DNA from 4 places in the Streptomyces yatensis genome. Region 3 is predicted to be linked to each of the others. Evidence: riboswitches for the same ligand, from Rfam matches in the RefSeq annotation. Region 3 holds a riboswitch; each other region holds the start of a gene.
What was found. A riboswitch is a leader RNA that binds a small molecule or an ion and turns the genes downstream of it on or off. The one in region 3 is predicted to bind cobalamin.
Positions count from the first base shown of each region.

Region 1 (4,639 bases), 8.2 Mb from region 3:
GGCGGCGCCGGCAGCGGCCGGAAGGCGTGAGCACGGCAGCTGAGTACACCGTTGCCCGGACGGGCCCCGGGCGGGTGCCGTAGCCGCATCCGCCGACGGGCGGGGCGGGCGGCGGACACTCCGCCGCCCGTCCGCTCACTCCGCGGCGGAAAACCGCTTCGCGAGGTCGCGATGCCGGTCCGCGGCCAGCTTCGCCTGGGCCGTGCTGATGGTCGATCCGGGCATCCGCCCCAGCCGTTCGAGCTCGTCCGCGAAGCGCAGATGCTCCAGCCGCGCGTATTCACGGCAGGCAAGGCAGGTGACGTTCTCCGGCCGCGGAGAGGTCATCGCGTACGGCGCCCGCTGCCCGCATCCGGTGGCGATGTTGCTCGGCAGGTCACCGGCCAGCCCGAAGGTGGACGCCATCATGTTGCGGACGGCGGCGACGCCTCGGACCACCTTCGACTCCACATGGATATGCGGATCGTCCCCGCCCATGCACCCTCCCCTGCCCCCGGCGACTTGACGGGCCGGGATGCTCCCGGCCGCCCGCGGACCGCAGGAGGAGTCTGCCATGTGTCCGGTGCGCCACCGCCGCCGCGCCCGCCGGTTCAGGTCGCGGTCGCGGCCGCCGCCGCACGGCCCGCGGCGCGGCCCGAGAACAGGCAGCCGCCGAGGAAGGTGCCCTCCAGGGAGCGGTAGCCGTGCACTCCCCCGCCGCCGAAGCCCGAGACCTCACCGGCCGCGTACAGGCCGCTGATCGGGTTGCCGGAGGCGTCCAGGACCCGGCCGGTGAGGTCGGTCTGGAGGCCGCCGAGGGTCTTGCGGGTGAGGATGTTGAGGCGCACGGCGATCAGCGGTCCGGCGGACGGGTCCAGGATCCGGTGTGCGGAGGCGGTGCGGCTGAGCGTGTCCCCGGGGTAGGCGAGCGCGTTGCGGATGCCCATGACCTGGACGTCCTTGGTGTACGGGTTGGCGATCTCGCGGTCGCGGGCCTCGATCTGCCGGGTGAGGTCGGCCAGGTCGATGAGGTTGTCGCCGGTCAACTTGTTCATGCCCGCGACCAGTTGGGGCAGGGTGCCCGCGACGACGAAGTCCTCGCCCTTGTCCCGGAACCGCTGGATCGGCTCGGGTGTCTGCCAGATGCGGGAGAGGAGCTGCAGGATGTCCTTGTTGGTCAGGTCCGGGTTCTGCTCGGAGCCCGAGAGCGCGAACTCCTTGGCGATGATCTTCTGGGTGGTGACGAACCAGGAGTAGTCATAGCCGGTGGCGGTGATCGTCTCGAGGGTGTGCAGGGTGTCGTAGCCCGGGATGTCGGGGGTGGAGAAGCGCTTGCCCTTCGCGTCGAACCACATCGACGAGGGGCCCGGCAGAATGCGGATGCCGTGGCCGGGCCAGATCGGGTCGTAGTTTCTGAGGCCCTCGGTGTAGTGCCACATGCGGTCGGGGTTGACGATCCGTCCGCCCGCCTTCTCGGTGATCGCGAGCATCCGGCCGTCCACATACGCCGGGACGCCGGTGACCATGAACTTCGGCGGTGAGCCGAGCCGGTCGGGCCAGTTCCGCCGTACGAGATCGTGGTTGGCGCCGATGCCGCCCGAGGTGACGATCACCACCGGGGCGTTGAGCTCGAAGTGGCCGACCACGGTGCGCGAGGTGGGCTTGCCGCGGGCGGCGTCGCTGGGCTCCAGGATCGCGCCGCTGACCCCGGTGACGGCACCGCCGGTGACCACCAGATCGTCCACCCGGTGCCGGAACGTGAAGGTCACCCGCCCGTCCTTCGCGGCGGCCCGCACCTTCTTCTCGAACGGCTCGACCACGGCCGGACCGGTGCCCCAGGTGACATGGAAACGCGGCACCGAGTTGCCGTGCCCGTCCGCGAGGCCGCCGCCGCGCTCGGCCCAGCCGACGATCGGGAACCACCGCACGCCGAGCCCGTGCAGCCAGGACCGCTTCTCCCCGGCGGCGAAGTCCACGTACGCCTCGGCCCATTTGCGGGCCCAGTAGTCCTGGCCGCCGGGATCAAAGACGCCACGGTCGAAGCCGGCCGTGCCGAGCCAGTCCTGCCAGGCCAGTTCATGGGTGTCCTTGATGCCCATCAGCCGCTGTTCCTCGGAGTCGACGAAGAACAGGCCGCCGAAGGACCAGAACGCCTGGCCGCCGAGGTTGCTCTCGGGCTCCTGGTCGAGGAGGAGCACCTTGCGTCCCGCGGCCGCCAGTTCCGCCGTGGCGACCAGCCCGGCGAGCCCGCCGCCGACCACGATGGCGTCCGCGTCCGAGGACGCCCCGGAGGCGGCGAAGGCCGGGACCGCCGCCTGGGCGAGCGCGGCACCGGCGAGCACACCGCCCGCCGCCGTCAGGGCGTGGCGGCGGCTGATCCCGGCCGGCGAGGCGGAATTCTCTGTGGAGTTCTCCATGGGCTGCCTTCCGGAAGGGGTTCGGAGGGTGCGGGAGATGCGAAGGGGATTGCCGCGACGGCAACGTGTTACCGACGGTAGCCCACCGGGTGCGGGGCCGCCAGACTCCTGCCCCCGATGAGCAACTCCCGTACGCCGCAGGGAACTTCGGACGGTCAGCGCCCGCCGGATGTTGACTCGGGCGAGGCGCTCCGCCGTGGCGAGAAGGCGTACAGATCGAGGATGTCGGGCAGCGGTGCCACCCCGGGACCGCCCGCCGCGACCCAGGCCACGATGTCCTGCGTCGCGTCCGTGTCGTTGACCAGCCCGAGCCACACCGGCCTGCCCCCGGCGGCACGTCCAGCGGCCGACGGCTGCACCACGACCACATTGGCCTGATCGCAGACGTCCAGACACTCGGAGACGCGTACGGGCACCTCCTCACGGAGCCGCGCGAGCTGCGCCGCATGGTCGATTCCGGTCACCTTGGGGCTGCCGCAGCAGCAGTCCCGGCATACGGTCACCCGGCAGGGCACCGGGTCGGTCGGCCTGACAGGCATGGCGCATCGCCCTCCTCCGGGGAAGTCCGCCCCGGTTTGCGTCGAGGAGGCGACCGCGTGAGTCTCCTGGCTCTCGGGTCGATGCTCGTCCCGGCCTTCCCACCCGCGCGTACGGGCAGTGGCCTGTTCGGGATCCGCTCGCCGATCACAGTGGCGGCACCGCGCCGGATTCACACCGGCTTCCTCGTTCCGCCGTCGCCCTTGTCGCCCGGCATCATCGCATCCCGGGCACCGCCGCACCATGTGGCCCCCGCTCGCGGGAGGGCCACGGACGGGTCGGCGTCAGTCGCGGCGGGCCGCCGCCCCCGCGAGGATTTCGCCCAGGCCCTGGCGGGTGGCCGCCAGCACCACGCGGTCGTGCGGGCGCAGGACATAGCCGGGGTGCAGATCCCACACCAGGGCGGGCTCCTGGGTGGCGCCGTCGTCACGAGGCGCCGCGGCGAGGTCGCGTTGCCGGTCGGCGGGTTCCGCCGCGTCCAGCGCGATCACCCGCCAGGCGCCCGGCGCGAACGCCTCGGCGACGGTACGCCCCTCCAGTTGCGGATGCCCGGCGACATGCAGGGCGGCGAAGAGCAGCACCCTGCGCTCGACCGGTATGGCGCCCAGGATCTGACGCCCCATCATCGCCCCCGCGAACGCCGGTGCCGCCAGGCTGGAGACGCTGCGGCTGCGGGTGAGGGCCCGCGGATGGGCCGCGCGCAGTGTGCGGTAGACGGCGGTGGCGAAGCGGTCGTCGTACAGGCGCAGCGCCACCCGCAGCCGGGGCTTGACCGAGCGGGCGTACAGCGTCGCCTCCAGGTTGGTGGTGTCGACGCTGGTCAGGGCGAGCAGGGAGTGTGCCCGCTGGATCTTGGCGGCCTCCAGGACGCCCTCCTGGGTGACATCGCCGATGACCGTCGGCACCCCCAGCCTGCGGGCCAGCGGGATGCCGCGCGCCCCGGGGTCCTCCTCCACGCACACCACGGGGATGTCCATCTCACGGAGTCTGGCCAGGACGCGGGTGCCGACCTTGCCGAGCCCGAGCAGCACGACATGGCCGGAGAGGCCGCGCGGAGGGCGGCGCAGCGCGGAGGCGGTGCGGAAGGTGCCCAGCGCTTCGAGCGCGGCGGCCACCAGGACGGGCAGCATCAGCAGTCCGATCAGCCCGGACAGCAGCTGGAGGACTTTGCGCCCGGTCGGCTCGTCCAGCGCCGGGTCGTCGATCGCCAGCACATCGAGCACCGTGAGGTAGGCGGCGCGGAGCAGACCCGCGCCGGTGAGCTGCCAGGAGGCGATGGTGAGGGCGAGCACGGCGATCGCCATTCCGGCGACGGACCAGCGCAGCCGGCGGGAGAACAGCGAGGCGAGGGGCAGTCTGCGGGTGCCGAGCCGCCGGGGCGGCAGCGGTGGTCCGGTGGCGGAGACGGCCTCCAGCACCACCGTGTCGCGCCCGGTGGCGGCGGCCACTTCCTCGTCTCCGGGCAGCAGCTTGGGCCCTTCGTCGCCGCTGCTGTCGGAGCCCTCGCTGCCGCCGGGGTCGCTGGTGGTGGACGAGAGCAGGGCGAGGGTGCACAGCCCCGGGCGGGCCACCTCGTCGGGGCCGGGCGGGGTGCGCTCGGCCGCGCGCAGCAGCAGCCCGTCGGCCTGCAGGACTTTGCTGGTGCCCGCGACGGCGGTGGCCGCCAGGGCGGGCGCCGCGGTGTCGGCGTCCGACAGTACGGTGGT
Region 1 covers NZ_CP072941.1:461,108-465,746, forward strand. Annotated here, with positions in the region: gene J8403_RS02090 (DMT family transporter) at 1-83, shown strand, start outside; gene J8403_RS02095 (hypothetical protein) at 136-477, opposite strand; gene J8403_RS02100 (FAD-binding dehydrogenase) at 591-2,396, opposite strand; gene J8403_RS02105 ((2Fe-2S) ferredoxin domain-containing protein) at 2,552-2,935, opposite strand; cobalamin riboswitch at 2,980-3,157, opposite strand; gene J8403_RS02110 (NAD-binding protein) at 3,218-4,639, opposite strand, start outside.
Region 1: it holds a riboswitch for cobalamin, as region 3 does, so the genes downstream of both, J8403_RS02105 ((2Fe-2S) ferredoxin domain-containing protein) here and metE (5-methyltetrahydropteroyltriglutamate--homocysteine S-methyltransferase) in region 3, are expected to answer to the same signal.

Region 2 (4,639 bases), 860 kb from region 3:
TCGACGCGCGCGGCGGCGGCCTGCATGGCCTGCGCCCGCCCGATCTCCGCCCCCTCGCGGGTGACGAAGGAGTTGAGCGACATGTTCTGCGCCTTGAAGGGGGCCACGCTGACGCCCTTACGGGCGAGCCACCGGCAGATCCCGGCCGTCACGACGCTCTTGCCCGCGTCGGAGGTCGTGCCCGCGACGAGCAGCCCCCCGCCCCGCGCCACGGAACCCTCCGTGCCGCCCTTACCGCGTATCCCGCTCATCCACCGCCCCTTCCCAAGGCCCCGGGCCGCCCCGTCAACACCCTCAGAACCGGCCGGGTCGCCACGGACACCCCGAGCGCCAGGACGCCGACGCGCCGCGACAGCCGTATCGCCCGCTCGATGTCGGCCGACTCCACCGGCCGCCCGCCGGAGTTGAGCACCGGCCGGTGTTCGACCCGGCCGCCGTAGGTGAGGGTGCCGCCCAGCCGTACCCCGAGCGCGCCCGCGAACGACGCCTCCACGGGGCCCGCGTTGGGGCTCGGATGGCGCCGGCCGTCGCGCCGCCAGGCGCGCCGCGCACCCCGCGGATCGGGGCCCGCGAGGGTCGCCAGGGCCGCCGTAAGGCGGGCACCGGGCCAGCCGGCCACATCGTCCAGCCGGGCCGCCGCCCAGCCGAACCGGCGGTAGCGCGGCGACTTGTGGCCCACCATGGCGTCCAGGGTGTTGACGGCGCGGAAGCCGATGAGCCCCGGCACGCCGCCCACGGCGCCCCACACCAGCGCGCCCACGACGGCGTCGGAGGTGTTCTCGGCGACCGATTCGACGACCGCGCGGGCGATCTGCGGCCCGTCCAGCGCCTGCGGATCGCGGCCGCACAGATGCGGCAGCCGCTCCCGGGCGACCTCCAGGTCACCCGCGGCCAGGGCCCCGCCGACGGCTCGTGCCTCACGGCCCAGCGTCGTACCGCCCAGCACGGCCCAGGTGGCGGCGGCGGTCAGCGCGACCTCGGCGCCACCGCGCCCGCCGAGGGCCCGTACGGCGCGGGTCAGCAGCGCGGCACCGGCGGCCGCGCCGCCCGCGCACAACGCGGTGTGCAGGGCCCCGTAACCGCGGTGGTCACGCCACAGCCGGCGCTCGGCGGCCGCGGCGGCGCGCCCGAACGCGGCGACCGGATGGCCGCGGCGCGGATCGCCCGTGGCGAGATCACCGAGGAAGCCGAGGGCCGCACCGCACGCGAACGAGGCGTGATCGGCACGCATCCCTCAGGCCGCCGTCACGCCTCGGCGCGACGACACGTAACCAAAGGGGCCAGAGGGCCCGAAGGGACCGGAAGAGCCAGTGGGGACAGAGGGGGCTGGCGGCGTGGCGGTGCCGGGCATGGCGGTATGTCCTCACTCAGGGTCCGCGCCCTGGCTCGACTGACCGGCGGTGAAAGTCTCCTGGCTCCCGGATCCGCGCCCCTCCCGGTCTTCCAGCCCCGCGTACGAAGCGAACCGTACGGTCGAGCCGTGACCCCATACAGGCGATGGGAGAGTGCTCCCCGGTGACAGTGGCGGGACCGCGCCGGATTCTCACCGGCTTCCTCTCCTGCCGCCGTTTGGCTCGGGAAGTCCACCATGGGCCGCGAATGGCCGTCAACTCGCATATGACCCATGACGCCCGAGTGTGCCGAGCCCCACAGACGGCGGCCGCTCATGAGACGGCCGCCGGACGGTCGGCGCTGGTCAGCGCCACCATCCGGCGGCCGGTGGGTCGTTGAGGACGCGCGCCTCAGGCGACGATCAGATAGATGCCGTACGCCACGGCCGCGGCGCACAGCGCGAAGCAGGTGTACGCGCCGGTGCGGGCGAGCGCCGAGGCGCCGACCGCGCCACCGGACATGGCGGCTGCGCCGCCCTGCTCCGGCGCCGCCTTACGGGACGTCCCGAGGATGCCCAGGGTGAAGACGCCCACCATGCCGACCGTCACCACGAGGCTGACGCCGAAGACCTGGCCGAGTGCCGCCCAGTCGATGCTCATGTTCCGTGGCTCCTTAGCGGGTGGTGCTGCTCGCGGCGGCGGGGGTGGGGGTCTGCTCGGGCGTGTGCTCGGCGATGCCGCTCTCGGGGGCGGCCTCGGCCGCGCTCTCGGGGGCGGAGGGCCTCGCACCCGCGGGCGGCGGGGCCACGGACCGCAGGGCGGCCGTGACGGCGCCCACCGGCTCGGGTGCGCCGACCTCGTTGACGTTGGTGTGGTCCACGGGCTTGCGGCGCGACAGCGCCCAGATCGCCCCGCAGGCCAGGACGGCGAGCACGGCCACCGCCGTGATCCCCGCGTTCCCCTGGTCGGCCAGCAGCGCGGCGCCGCCCGCCACCAGGCCCGCGGCCGGGAGGGTCAGCACCCAGGCGACCACCATGCGGCCCGCGGTCGACCAGCGCACCACGGCGCCCTTACGGCCGACACCGGCACCCATGACGGCGCCGGAGCAGACCTGGGTGGTGGAGAGCGCGAAGCCGATGTGGGAGGAGGCGAGGATGACGGTCGCGGCGCCGGTCTGGGCGGCGAAGCCCTGCGGCGGCTGGATGTCGGTGATGCCCTTGCCCATGGTGCGGATGATGCGCCAGCCGCCCAGGTAGGTGCCGAGCGCGATGGCCAGGCCCGCCGAGACGATGACCCACAGCGGCGGGTCGGAGTCGGGCGCCACCACGCCTCCGGTGACCAGCGCCAGGGTGATCACGCCCATCGTCTTCTGGGCGTCGTTGGTGCCGTGGGCCAGGGAGACCAGGGCGGCCGAGGCGATCTGCCCCGCGCGGTAGCCCTTCGCGGTGTCCTCCGAAGAGCGGCCGCGGCCGAGCCGGTAGGTGAGCCGGGTGGCGGCCACCGTGGCGATGCCGGCCACGACCGGCGCGGCGACGGCGGGGATCAGGACCTTCATGACGATCGCGTCGCCGTTGACCCCGTCCAGGCCGACGGAGACCACGGTGGCGCCGATCAGGCCGCCGAACAGGGCGTGCGAGGAGCTGGAGGGGAGTCCGGCGAGCCAGGTCACCAGATTCCACAGGATCGCGCCGACCAGACCCGCGAAGATCACCTCTGGTCGGATACCGGAGTCCTCGTCGATGATCCCGCCGGAGATGGTCTTGGCCACCTCCACGGACAGGAACGCGCCGACGAGATTGAGGACGGCCGACATCGCCACCGCCACCCTGGGACCGAGTGCTCCCGTGGAGATGGTGGTGGCCATGGCGTTAGCCGTGTCGTGGAAGCCGTTCGTGAAGTCGAACACCAAGGCCGTGACGATCACGATCCCGATGAGAAGCGTGATGTGTTCCATACACCCGGTCAATCAGTTCGAAGGTCGTTAGTGGCACGGTGAACGTAAGGAAACAGGGTGAACGGGAGATGAACTGAGCAGGGCGTCAGGGTGACGTGGTTGCGGGAGTGCCAAAGCTTGATGAATTCAAGCCTACTTTCCTATGTCGTACGGGGGTTGAGCCTCGGACGAGGATCGCCGGAGCAGGCTCCGGGACCGGCCCCCCGGCCGTCCGCCGTTCACCCCCGTTCACCCGTCCGGGCGCGGCTGCCCACGAGGCGCGGTCGTATCCATGAGCCCGCGCCCGTGGACGTGCGCCGCGCCCGTGGACGTGCGCCGCGCCCCCGTTCCGGTCCCGCCATCGCCCGGCCGCCGGACGCCTGGAAGGATCGGGCCCCGGAGGTGAGGGCAGGTGACCCAGTCGCGATCCACGCGGCAGCCGCAGCCGCGGCTGACCCACCCCCTGCGCCAGGCATGGACGCAGGTGGTGAGAACGGCCCGCAGAACCACCGCCGACGGCCTGGTCGTCGGCACCTCGGGCAATGTCTCGGCCCGGGTCGGCGACACCGTCCTGGTGACCCCGAGCGGCGTCCCCTACGACCGGCTCGGCCCGCGGGACGCCGTCGCCGTCGACCTCGACGGACAACAGGTCCTCGGCACGCTCAAGCCCACCAGCGAGCTGCCCATGCACCTGGCCGTCTACCGGGAGACCGACGCCGAGGCCGTGGTCCATACCCACGCCGTCCACGCCACGGCCGTATCCACGCTCGTCGACGAGCTCCCCGCGATCCACTACATGACCGCGGCCCTCGGCGGACCGGTCCGCGTCGCGCCCTACGCCCTCTACGGAACGGACGAACTGGCCGACGCCATGATCGAGGCGCTGCGCGACCGCAGCGGCTGTCTGCTGCGCAACCACGGCACCGTCGTCCACGGCGCCACCCTGGACCAGGCGTTTGACCGCACCGCCCAGCTCGAATGGATGTGCCGGGTCTGGCTCACCGCGGCCTCCGTCCCCGGCCGCACCCCCACCCTGATCCCGCGGGACGAGCTGCGCCGCGCCGCGGACAAGCTCAGCGGCTACGGCCAGCCGGGCTGAGCCCGCCGGGCGCGCGCCCGGCGCACCGCACGCCCCCGGGTCCCGGCCGGACGGTCACCCGGCCGGGTACGCCCGCTGGCCGCGGGCCGCCTTCCCACCGACACTGGGAGGGATGCGCCTGCGGACAACGGCGGCCGCGGCCGCCACCACCTTGCTGGGTGCCGGCGTGGCCGCGGTGGCGGCCGGCCGGTACGCCACCGACGCTGCGCTGAAACCGGCCCCCGACCGTCCGCTGCCGAACGAGCCCCCGCTCACCGTGCACGCGACCGCGGCCGG
Region 2 covers NZ_CP072941.1:7,793,282-7,797,920, forward strand. Annotated here, with positions in the region: gene J8403_RS32520 (cobyric acid synthase) at 1-251, opposite strand, end outside; gene J8403_RS32525 (cobalamin biosynthesis protein) at 248-1,231, opposite strand; cobalamin riboswitch at 1,386-1,603, opposite strand; gene J8403_RS32530 (hypothetical protein) at 1,743-1,991, opposite strand; gene J8403_RS32535 (inorganic phosphate transporter) at 2,005-3,285, opposite strand; gene J8403_RS32540 (class II aldolase/adducin family protein) at 3,677-4,363, shown strand; gene J8403_RS32545 (alpha/beta hydrolase) at 4,476-4,639, shown strand, end outside.
Region 2: it holds a riboswitch for cobalamin, as region 3 does, so the genes downstream of both, J8403_RS32525 (cobalamin biosynthesis protein) here and metE (5-methyltetrahydropteroyltriglutamate--homocysteine S-methyltransferase) in region 3, are expected to answer to the same signal.

Region 3 (4,639 bases):
GCGCGGTACGTACGGGTGGACGCCCGTGCGCCGTGGGGCATCTCCTTCCCTCCCCGGGACCTCGCCCGGCTGGTCCTGATCTCCAGCGGTTCGTGTTGGCTCGTCGGGGACACGCTCGCCGGGCCGCAACGTCTGGAGGCCAACGACTGCTTCCTGGTCCGCGCGGGCGTGAGGTTCACCCTTCAGGACACCACGGGCAGTGAGGTCGTCGACTGCGACGGACTGGTCTCCCAAGCTCCCGGCAACGCGGCCCGCGTCGGGGGTGACGGTGAGCTGACGCAGATCGTGTCCAGCCGGTTCGCCTTCGACGCCGTGGCGGCCGAACCACTCTTCGCGCTGCTGCCACCGTTGTTCCGGCTGAACCTGGACCACACCTCCGGCCACCTCCTGCGCACCACGTTCGACCTCATCGCGAGGGAGAGCGCGGCAGGCGGGCTCGGTGGTGGCTTCATCATGAGCCGGCTGTCCGATGTGCTCTTCGTCCAGGCACTACGGAGCTGTTGCGCCGATGTCGGGGGCGGCACCATCGGCTGGATCGCCGCACTGCGGGACCCCCGGCTGGCCGTCGCCATGCGGGAGTTGCACGCGGACCTGGCCCATCCGTGGACGGTCGACGAACTCGCCCGCAAGGCGGGGATGTCGCGCTCGGCGTTCGCCGCCTCGTTCAAGGAGAAGACGGGGGACACCCCGCTGGGCTACCTCACCTCATGGCGCATGTACCGGGTGAAGGTGCTGCTCCGGGAGACGCCGCTGAGCGTTCAGGAGATCGCGGTCAGGGTCGGCTACGACACCGGAAGCGCGCTGAGCCGTGCCTTTTCGGCCAGGGAGGGCGTCACGCCCGGGGGCTGGCGGAAGTCGATGGACCAGGCGCTCCGTCGGCGCCCCCCGTCCGGCGCGACAGCCGCCTGACCACGTCCGGCGTCGGCTCGGCCTGGGGCACCGGGGCCGGAGCGCGTGGCGCCCGGCCCCGGCCGGTCGTCCGGGTCAGGACGCGGGCAGCTCACCGCGGACCGTACGGGCCGCGGTGACCAGGTTCTCCAGTGCGGAGCGGGTCTCGGGCCAGCCGCGGGTCTTCAGACCGCAGTCGGGGTTGACCCACAGCCGCTCGGCGGGGATGGCCCTGAGGCCGGTGCGGAGCAGTTCGGCCGCCTCCAGCGCGCTGGGCACGCGCGGGGAGTGGATGTCGTACACACCGGGCCCGGCCTCGCGCGGATAGCCGTGGGCGGCCAGCTCGCGGGCCACCTGCATATGGGAGCGGGCGGCCTCCAGGCTGATGACATCGGCGTCGAGGTCGTCGATCGCCTGGACGATGTCGCCGAACTCGGCGTAGCACATATGGGTGTGGATCTGGGTGCCGGGCCGTACGCCGCCGGTGGTGAGGCGGAAGGCCTCGGTCGCCCAGGACAGATAGCCGGGCCGGTCCTCGGTGCGCAGCGGAAGGGTCTCGCGCAGGGCGGGTTCGTCCACCTGGATGACCGAGGTCCCGGCCGCCTCCAGGTCGCCCACCTCGTCGCGCAGGGCGAGGGCGACCTGGCGGGCGGTGTCGCCGAGGGGCTGGTCGTCGCGGACGAAGGACCACGCGAGCATGGTGACCGGCCCGGTGAGCATGCCCTTGACCGGACGGTCGGTGAGGGACTGGGCGTAGGCCGTCCAGCGCACGGTCATCGGCTCGGGGCGCGAGATGTCACCGGCCAGGATCGGCGGGCGGACGTAGCGGGTGCCGTAGGACTGCACCCAGCCGTGCTGTGTGGCGAGATAGCCGGTGAGCTGCTCGGCGAAGTACTGGACCATGTCGTTGCGCTCGGCCTCGCCGTGCACCAGCACATCCAGGCCGGTCTTCTCCTGGAAGGAGATCACCTCCTGGATCTCGGCCTTGACGCGCTCCTCGTACCCGGCCGTGTCGATGCGGCCGGCGCGCAGGTCGGCGCGGGCGGTGCGCAGTTCGCCGGTCTGCGGGAAGGAGCCGATGGTGGTGGTCGGCAGCAGCGGCAGGCGGAGGCGGTCGCGCTGGGCCGCGGCGCGTTCGGCGTACGGCTGGGAGCGGCGGGCGTCGGCCTCGGTGACCGCGCCGGTGCGGGCGCGGACGGCCGGGTCACGGGTGATGGGGGAGTTGGCACGGGAGGCGAGGGCGGCCCGGTTCGCGGCCAGTTCGGCGGTGATCGTGTCGGTGCCGCGGGCCAGGCCCTTGGCGAGGGTGACGATCTCCGCGGTCTTCTGCCGGGCGAAGGCCAGCCAGCGCAGGATCTGCGGTGCGATGTCCCGCTCGCCCGTCGCGTCGAGGGGGACGTGCAGCAGCGAGCAGGAGGCGGCCACATCGACCCGGTCGGCCAGCCCCAGCAGGGTGCCGAGCCTGGCCAGGGACTTCTCCAGGTCGTTGACCCAGATGTTGCGGCCGCTCACGACACCGGCGATCAGCCGCTTGCGGGGCAGCCCGCCGACGGCGGCGAGCGCGTCCAGATTGGCGGCGGCGGCCTCCGTGAAGTCCAGCGCCAGCCCCTCGACCGGGGCCTTGGCCAGTACGGGCAGGGCCTCGCCGAGGCGGTCGAAGTACGAGGCGACCAGCAGCTTCGGACGGTCGGCGAGGGCGCCGAGATCGCGGTAGGCGCGGCCGGCGGCGTTCAGCTCGGCCGGCGTGCGGTCCTGGACCAGGGCGGGCTCATCGAGCTGCGCCCACTCGGCACCGGCCGCCCGCAGGTCGGCCAGCACCTCGGCGTACACCGGAAGCAGACGGTCCAGGAGGGTGAGCGGCTCGAAGTCCGCGGGCGCGCCGGGGGCGGGCTTGGCGAGGAGGAGGTAGGTGACGGGCCCGACCAGGACCGGCCGCGCCGCAAGGCCGAGGGCGAGGGCTTCCGTCAGCTCCGCGACCTGCTTGGCGGAGTCGGCCGTGAACACCGTGTCCGGACCCAGCTCCGGAACCAGGTAGTGGTAGTTGGTGTCGAACCACTTGGTCATCTCCAGCGGTGCCACGTCCTGTGTGCCCCGCGCCATCGCGAAGTAGCCGTCGAGCGGATCGGCCGCGACGGCGTCCCGGTGGCGGTCGGGGATCGCGCCGACCATGACGGTGGTGTCGAGCACGTGGTCGTAGTACGAGAAGTCACCCGTGGGAACTTCGTCGATACCCGCCCCGGCCAGCTGCTTCCAGGTGGCGCCGCGCAGTTCGGCGGCGGTGGCCCGGAGCGCGTCGGCGGTGACGCGGCCCTTCCAGTAGCCCTCGATCGCCTTCTTCAGTTCCCGGTTCGGGCCCTGGCGGGGGTAGCCGTACACGGTGGCCCGTGCTGCCGCGGCTGCGGACTTCGGTGTCACGGAGATCTCCTTCGCGAGATGAATCCCTGAGATCCCGGCGACGGAGGAGAGCGCGAAGGGTGACGGACCGGACGCCACGACCTCGCGCGGCACGCGCGCGGTCGTCCGACCGGAATGTACGCCGACCCGCCCTCGAGGTCACCGGGTGTCCGCGCACGAGTCGTCTGTACGCGGGCAGATGGCAGGTCTTCGGACTCACGGGCGCGTCCTCTTGAGGGAGGACACCTAGTGGCCGTCGCTTCCCAGGTCCCTCTACCGGACCCAGTGCGTATGACGGCGGTCGTTCCCGCTCACCGCTGCGGGGCAGTCCCGGATTCCCACCGGGTTCCCTCTTACGACGCGTCCCGCCTGGCGGACGGGGCGAACCAGCTGCACCAGCCAGCGTACGGGCCCGTCCGGCGGTGTGCAGGGGGCCGTCCGGTATTCGGGATGGTGAAGTGGAACACGCGGCGGCCGAGGGTACGGCCGGTGCCGCCCGGGCCGTGCACCGGCCGCACCCCGTCCACCAGCGAGCTCAGGGGATCAGCACGCGCCGGGGCCTCCGATGGCTGAAGCCGTGCCCCCAGCCGTGCCCCCCGCCGCCCTCCGGAGCCGTCCGGCCGGCCCAAGGCGCGCGTCCGGTCATCCGCCTCCGGTCATCCGCCGCCGGTCATCCGCCTCCGGTCACGGCCGCCGGTCACCGCCGCCGCGCCGTGCGTCGTCCGCCGGTGCCGAGGGCGGGATCGTCGGTGGGCGGCTCGGATCGGGGACGCGGTCGGTGAAGCCACCGGGGACCGAGCGGCACTGCTGCTCGCGGAAGTGGACCGGTGCCGTGCCCACGCGGCGGGCGAACAGCCTGCTGAAGTAGGCGGGATCGTCGTAGCCGACGCGGCGGGCGATGGCGGCGACCGGCAGTTCGGTGCCGACGAGGAGTTCCTTGGCCCGGCCCAGCCGGATGCCGAGGAGATAGTCCTTGGGGCTGCACCCCGCCCCGCGGCGTACCGCGGTGCGCAGTGCGGCCGGTGTCATGCCGTGCCGGGCGGCGTGTTCGGTCACCGAGAGCGGCTGGAAGGCGTCCCGGGCCAGCGCCTGGAGCACCGGATGTCCGTCGGCGCCGGTGTCGGCGCGGACGCGGCGGAGGGCGACGAGGAGTTCATGGACGGCGGCGGCGGTCTCGACCTCCAGGAACGGATTGCCCTGACGCGCGGCGCGGGCGATCCGGCCGATGGCCGTCCGGGCGGTGGCGGTGTCGGTGAGCGCGACCACGGGGCCGTCCGCGTCAAGATAGCCCAGGTCGGCGTAGGCGGCGGTGGCCGGTCCCGTGAAGTCGACGAACGCCTCGTCCCATCCGGTATCC
Region 3 covers NZ_CP072941.1:8,648,549-8,653,187, forward strand. Annotated here, with positions in the region: gene J8403_RS36250 (AraC family transcriptional regulator) at 1-909, shown strand, start outside; gene metE (5-methyltetrahydropteroyltriglutamate--homocysteine S-methyltransferase) at 985-3,303, opposite strand; cobalamin riboswitch at 3,467-3,688, opposite strand; gene J8403_RS36260 (helix-turn-helix domain-containing protein) at 3,967-4,639, opposite strand, start outside.

Region 4 (4,639 bases), 4.8 Mb from region 3:
CACGCTGATGACGTTGCGCAGGTTCTGCCCGTAGAGCTGGACGAGGTTCCCACCGGCGGCGGGACCCGAGTTGGGCGTCACGGACAGCAGCAACGGCGGCCCCACCTGGGACGGGGGCCAGTTGGCCGCGGTGGGGGCGGCGGTCGCGAGAGCGGTCGAGATCATGGTTGGTCCTCCCGGGGAAGGGTTCGGGTGAGAGGCGCCGACGGCATGCCGATGTCGTGGGCAGGCCGCTGGTCAACGCCTTGTCGTCGCCGCGCGGTCGAGGCGGGCGCGGTGGAGGCAGGCCGGCACCGGAGGAACGGAAAGCCGCCGGGCGGCCGGTCAGGGCGCGGAATCGATGCGCCGGATGAGAGCGGAGCTACGGGACGAACGCCCGGCTCCTGGCTGGCCTACGAGGTATGGGGCACCCTCGGCGGCACGTTTCCAGTTATCCACGCCGACCCCCATCGCTCAAGGTTCCGGGGCTGCCATCACTCGTTTGGCGCATCTGGGCGCGCCTGGCGGCGAGCTTGTATGACAAGCGCTCCGCTATTCGGGGGAACGCGCGGCCGGACTATGGTCTGCCGTCCTCCACCGTGCCTCTAATGAGTGACATCGGCAGTGCCAACCCGTGCGGGACCACCCGGGGAGGGAGCGATCCGATGAGCCTCGCCGCATTCCTCCTCGCCCTCGGCACCACCTGCCGTATCACCCGTTTCATCACCAAGGACACGCTGGCGGCGGGGTTCAGGACCTGGGTCGCCGACCGCTTCGGCGACGACTCCCGGCCCACCTACCTCGTCAACTGCGGCTGGTGCACCAGCACCTGGGTCGCCGGCGCCATCGCCGTCTACGCCTCCTTGCTGCACACCACCGCCTGGTTCCTCCTCCCGGCCACCGCCCTGACGCTCTCCTACCTCGCCGGGCTCGCCTCGCGGTGGCTGGACTGACACCGACCTGTACTGGGCTCGAGCCTGAACTGGGCTCGAGGGAGACTCGAGGGAAAGGAACGGCAGCCATGGCCTGCAACTGCGGCGGAGGGGCGCGTGGCCCGCGACCCGTTGTCGTCTATGAGTTGACGCTGCCGGACGGCACGGTCCGGCGCTATTTCACCTATCAGGAGGCCGACGCGGCCAACAAGCGCGCGGGCTCCACCGGAGTGATCAACACCGCCGTCCAGTGACGCCGAAGACCGGCGCGTGACCGCGTGACGGCGAAGACCGGCGCCAGACGCATGGCGGGCCCGCTGTCAGTGGTGTGCGGCAGACTGCGGCCATGGACATCACGATCAGGCGGGCGCAGGACGCGGAGCTGGACGGAATCGGCGAGCTCACCGCGCAGGTGTATCTCGGGGACGGGCTCCTGGACTTCGGGGACAGTGATCCATATCTCACCACCCTGCGCGACGCCCGGCGCCGGGCCGCCGAGGCCGAGCTGCTGGTCGCGGCGGACGCGGCGAGCGACGAGGTGCTGGGGGCCGTGGCGTTCGCCGTGTACGGCGGGGCGTATGCGGAGCTGGCCCGGCCCGGCGAGGGCGAGTTCCGGATGCTGGCCGTGCGGGCTCAGTCGCGGCGGCGCGGGGTGGCCGAGGCGCTGGTGCGCGCCTGCCTGGACCGGGGGCGCGCGCTGGGGCTCGAGCGGATCGTGATCAGCAGCCAGCGGTCCATGACCGCCGCCCACCGGCTGTACGAGCGGCTGGGGTTCGTGCGGGCCCCGGAGCGGGACTGGTCGCCGATAGCCAAGCTGGACCTCACCCTGTGGGCGTTCACGGTGGAGCTGTGACGACCGGTGCCGCGCGCCCTGGGCCATGGGCTCGTGTGCGCGCCGGGCCACGGGCCGCCACGGGCCCCAGGTCACGGGCCACCTCCGGAACGCACTAGCACATTCATACGAAACTCCGCACCTCGCGACACAAGATATGGGGGTGCGTGCGTCGGCCGACACAAGATGTATGCTCGTCCTCGCTGTCGCCGCAGGGGAATCCGGTGGGAATCCGGAACTGTCCCGCAACGGTGTACGTGTGCGCTTATGCGGCGTGCCCGTAAGTCCGAGCACCTGCCGACGGCCCTGTGTGAACACGTCCCCCGGCCTCGAGGGTTGGGCCGATGGACGCTGCGTGGTGTGCCCGACGTACGAGGAGTGCGGCATCGGCATGCCCGTACGCGCCCATCGCACCTCCCTCGTGGCCCCGGCCGAGCGAGGGAGAGCACCTCAGTGACCATCGCGCCCGCAGATCCGGTTTCAGAGCAGGCGGTTTCTCAGGCAGCGCATGACGCGCCCGGAACCGCCCTGCTGCGGATCCTCACCGGACTCACCGCCGACCTGCCCGCCACCGACCCCGGCAAGGTCGCGGCCGCCGCCCTGCGCGGCCGCCATCCCGGCTCGGACGAGGCGGAGTTGCGTGACCTGGCGACCGAGGCCGCGGCCGGGCTGATCGCCGAGGAGCCGGAGTACTCGCGGCTGGCCGCGCGGCTGCTGGCGCTCACCATCACGGAGGAGGCGGCCGGGCAGGGCGCGGTCTCCTTCTCCACCTCCGTCCAGGTGGGCCACCGCGAGGGCCTGCTGGCCGACTCCACCGCGGAGTTCGCCGCCGCCCACGCCGCCCGGCTGGACGCACTGGTGGAGCGGGCCCTGGCCGACGGCGCCGACAAGCGCTTCGGCTACTTCGGACTGCGCACCCTCTACAGCCGCTATCTGCTGCGCCACCCGATCACCCGTCAGGTGATCGAGACCCCGCAGCACTTCCTGCTGCGGGTGGCCTGCGGGCTCGCCGAGGACCTCTCGGAGCGGGCGCTGGACGATGTGGCCGAGCTGTACCGGCTCACCAGCACGCTGTCGTATCTGCCCAGCTCCCCCACGCTGTTCAACTCCGGCACCCGGCATCCGCAGATGTCGTCCTGCTATCTGCTGGACTCGCCGCTGGACGAGCTGGACTCGATCTACAACCGCTACCACCAGGTGGCCCGGCTGTCGAAGCACGCGGGCGGCATCGGCCTGTCCTACTCCCGTATCCGGGCCCGCGGTTCGCTGATCCGGGGCACCAACGGGCACTCCAACGGCATCGTGCCGTTCCTGCGCACGCTCGACGCCTCGGTGGCCGCCGTCAACCAGGGCGGTCGGCGCAAGGGCGCGGCCTGCGTCTATCTGGAGACCTGGCACGCGGACCTCGAGGAGTTCCTGGAGCTGCGGGACAACACGGGCGAGGAGGCCCGTCGCACCCACAACCTCAACATCGCCCACTGGATCCCGGACGAGTTCATGCGCCGGGTCGAGGCGGACGCCGACTGGTCGCTGTTCTCCCCGGTCGACGCGCCCGCTCTGGTGGACCTGTGGGGCGATGAGTTCGACGCCGCGTACCGGAAGGCCGAGGCCGAGGGGCGGGCGGTCAAGCAGGTCCCGGCGCGGCAGCTCTACGCCCGGATGATGCGCACCCTCGCGCAGACCGGCAACGGCTGGATGACGTTCAAGGACGCCGCCAACCGCACCGCCAACCAGACCGCCGAGCCCGGCAGGGTCGTCCACTCCTCGAATCTCTGCACCGAGATCCTGGAGGTCACCGACGACGGCGAGACCGCCGTGTGCAACCTCGGCTCGGTCAACCTCGCCGCCCACCTGGACGAGGACGGGCAGGTGGACTGGGAGCGCCTGGACGCCACCGTCCGCACCGCCGTGACCTTCCTCGACCGCGTGGTGGACATCAACTTCTACCCCACGGACGAGGCCGGGGCCTCCAACTCGCGCTGGCGCCCGGTGGGTCTGGGCCTGATGGGGCTGCAGGACGTCTTCTTCCGGTTGCGGCTGCCGTTCGACTCGCCCGAGGCCAAGGCGCTCTCCACGCGGATCTCCGAGCGCATCATGCTCGCCGCGTACGAGGCGTCCTGCGAGCTCGCCGAGCGCCACGGCCCGCACCCGGCCTGGTCCGAGACCCGCACCGCGCGCGGTGTGCTGCACCCGGACCACTACACGGACGCGGTGGCCACCTGGCCGGAGCGCTGGGAGGCGCTGCGCACCCGGATGGCGAAGTCCGGGATGCGGAACTCGCTGCTGCTGGCGATCGCGCCGACCGCCACCATCGCGTCCATCGCGGGCGTGTATGAGTGCATCGAGCCGCAGGTCTCCAACCTCTTCAAGCGCGAAACGCTCAGCGGGGAGTTCCTGCAGGTCAACTCCTATCTCATCGACGACCTCAAGAAGCTGGGCGTCTGGGACGCCCAGACCCGCGAGGCGCTGCGCGAGGCCAACGGCTCGATCCAGGAGTTCTCCTGGGTGCCCGCGGACGTACGGGAGCTGTACCGCACCGCGTGGGAGATCCCGCAGCGCGCCCTGATCGAGATGGCGGCGGCCCGCACCCCGTACCTCGACCAGAGCCAGTCGCTGAACCTCTTCATGGCCTCGCCGACCATCGGCAAGCTCAGCTCGATGTACGCGTACGCCTGGAAGCGCGGCATCAAGACCACGTACTACCTGCGCTCGCGACCGGCCACCCGGATCGCCCAGAGCGCCCGTGGCGGCGGCGCCGCGACCAACGCCCCCGCCCCTGCCCCCATCCCCGTTCAGCAGGCTCCGGCCGAGGCCGACGCCATCGCCTGCTCCCTGGAAAACCCCGAGTCCTGCGAGGCGTGCCAGTAACCATGAGTGACACCAAGAACCTGCTCGA
Region 4 covers NZ_CP072941.1:3,862,260-3,866,898, forward strand. Annotated here, with positions in the region: gene J8403_RS15655 (IPT/TIG domain-containing protein) at 1-165, opposite strand, end outside; gene J8403_RS15660 (hypothetical protein) at 645-932, shown strand; gene J8403_RS15665 (DUF7196 family protein) at 1,001-1,165, shown strand; gene J8403_RS15670 (GNAT family N-acetyltransferase) at 1,258-1,764, shown strand; cobalamin riboswitch at 1,902-2,059, shown strand; gene J8403_RS15675 (ribonucleoside-diphosphate reductase subunit alpha) at 2,197-4,611, shown strand; gene J8403_RS15680 (ribonucleotide-diphosphate reductase subunit beta) at 4,614-4,639, shown strand, end outside.
Region 4: it holds a riboswitch for cobalamin, as region 3 does, so the genes downstream of both, J8403_RS15675 (ribonucleoside-diphosphate reductase subunit alpha) here and metE (5-methyltetrahydropteroyltriglutamate--homocysteine S-methyltransferase) in region 3, are expected to answer to the same signal.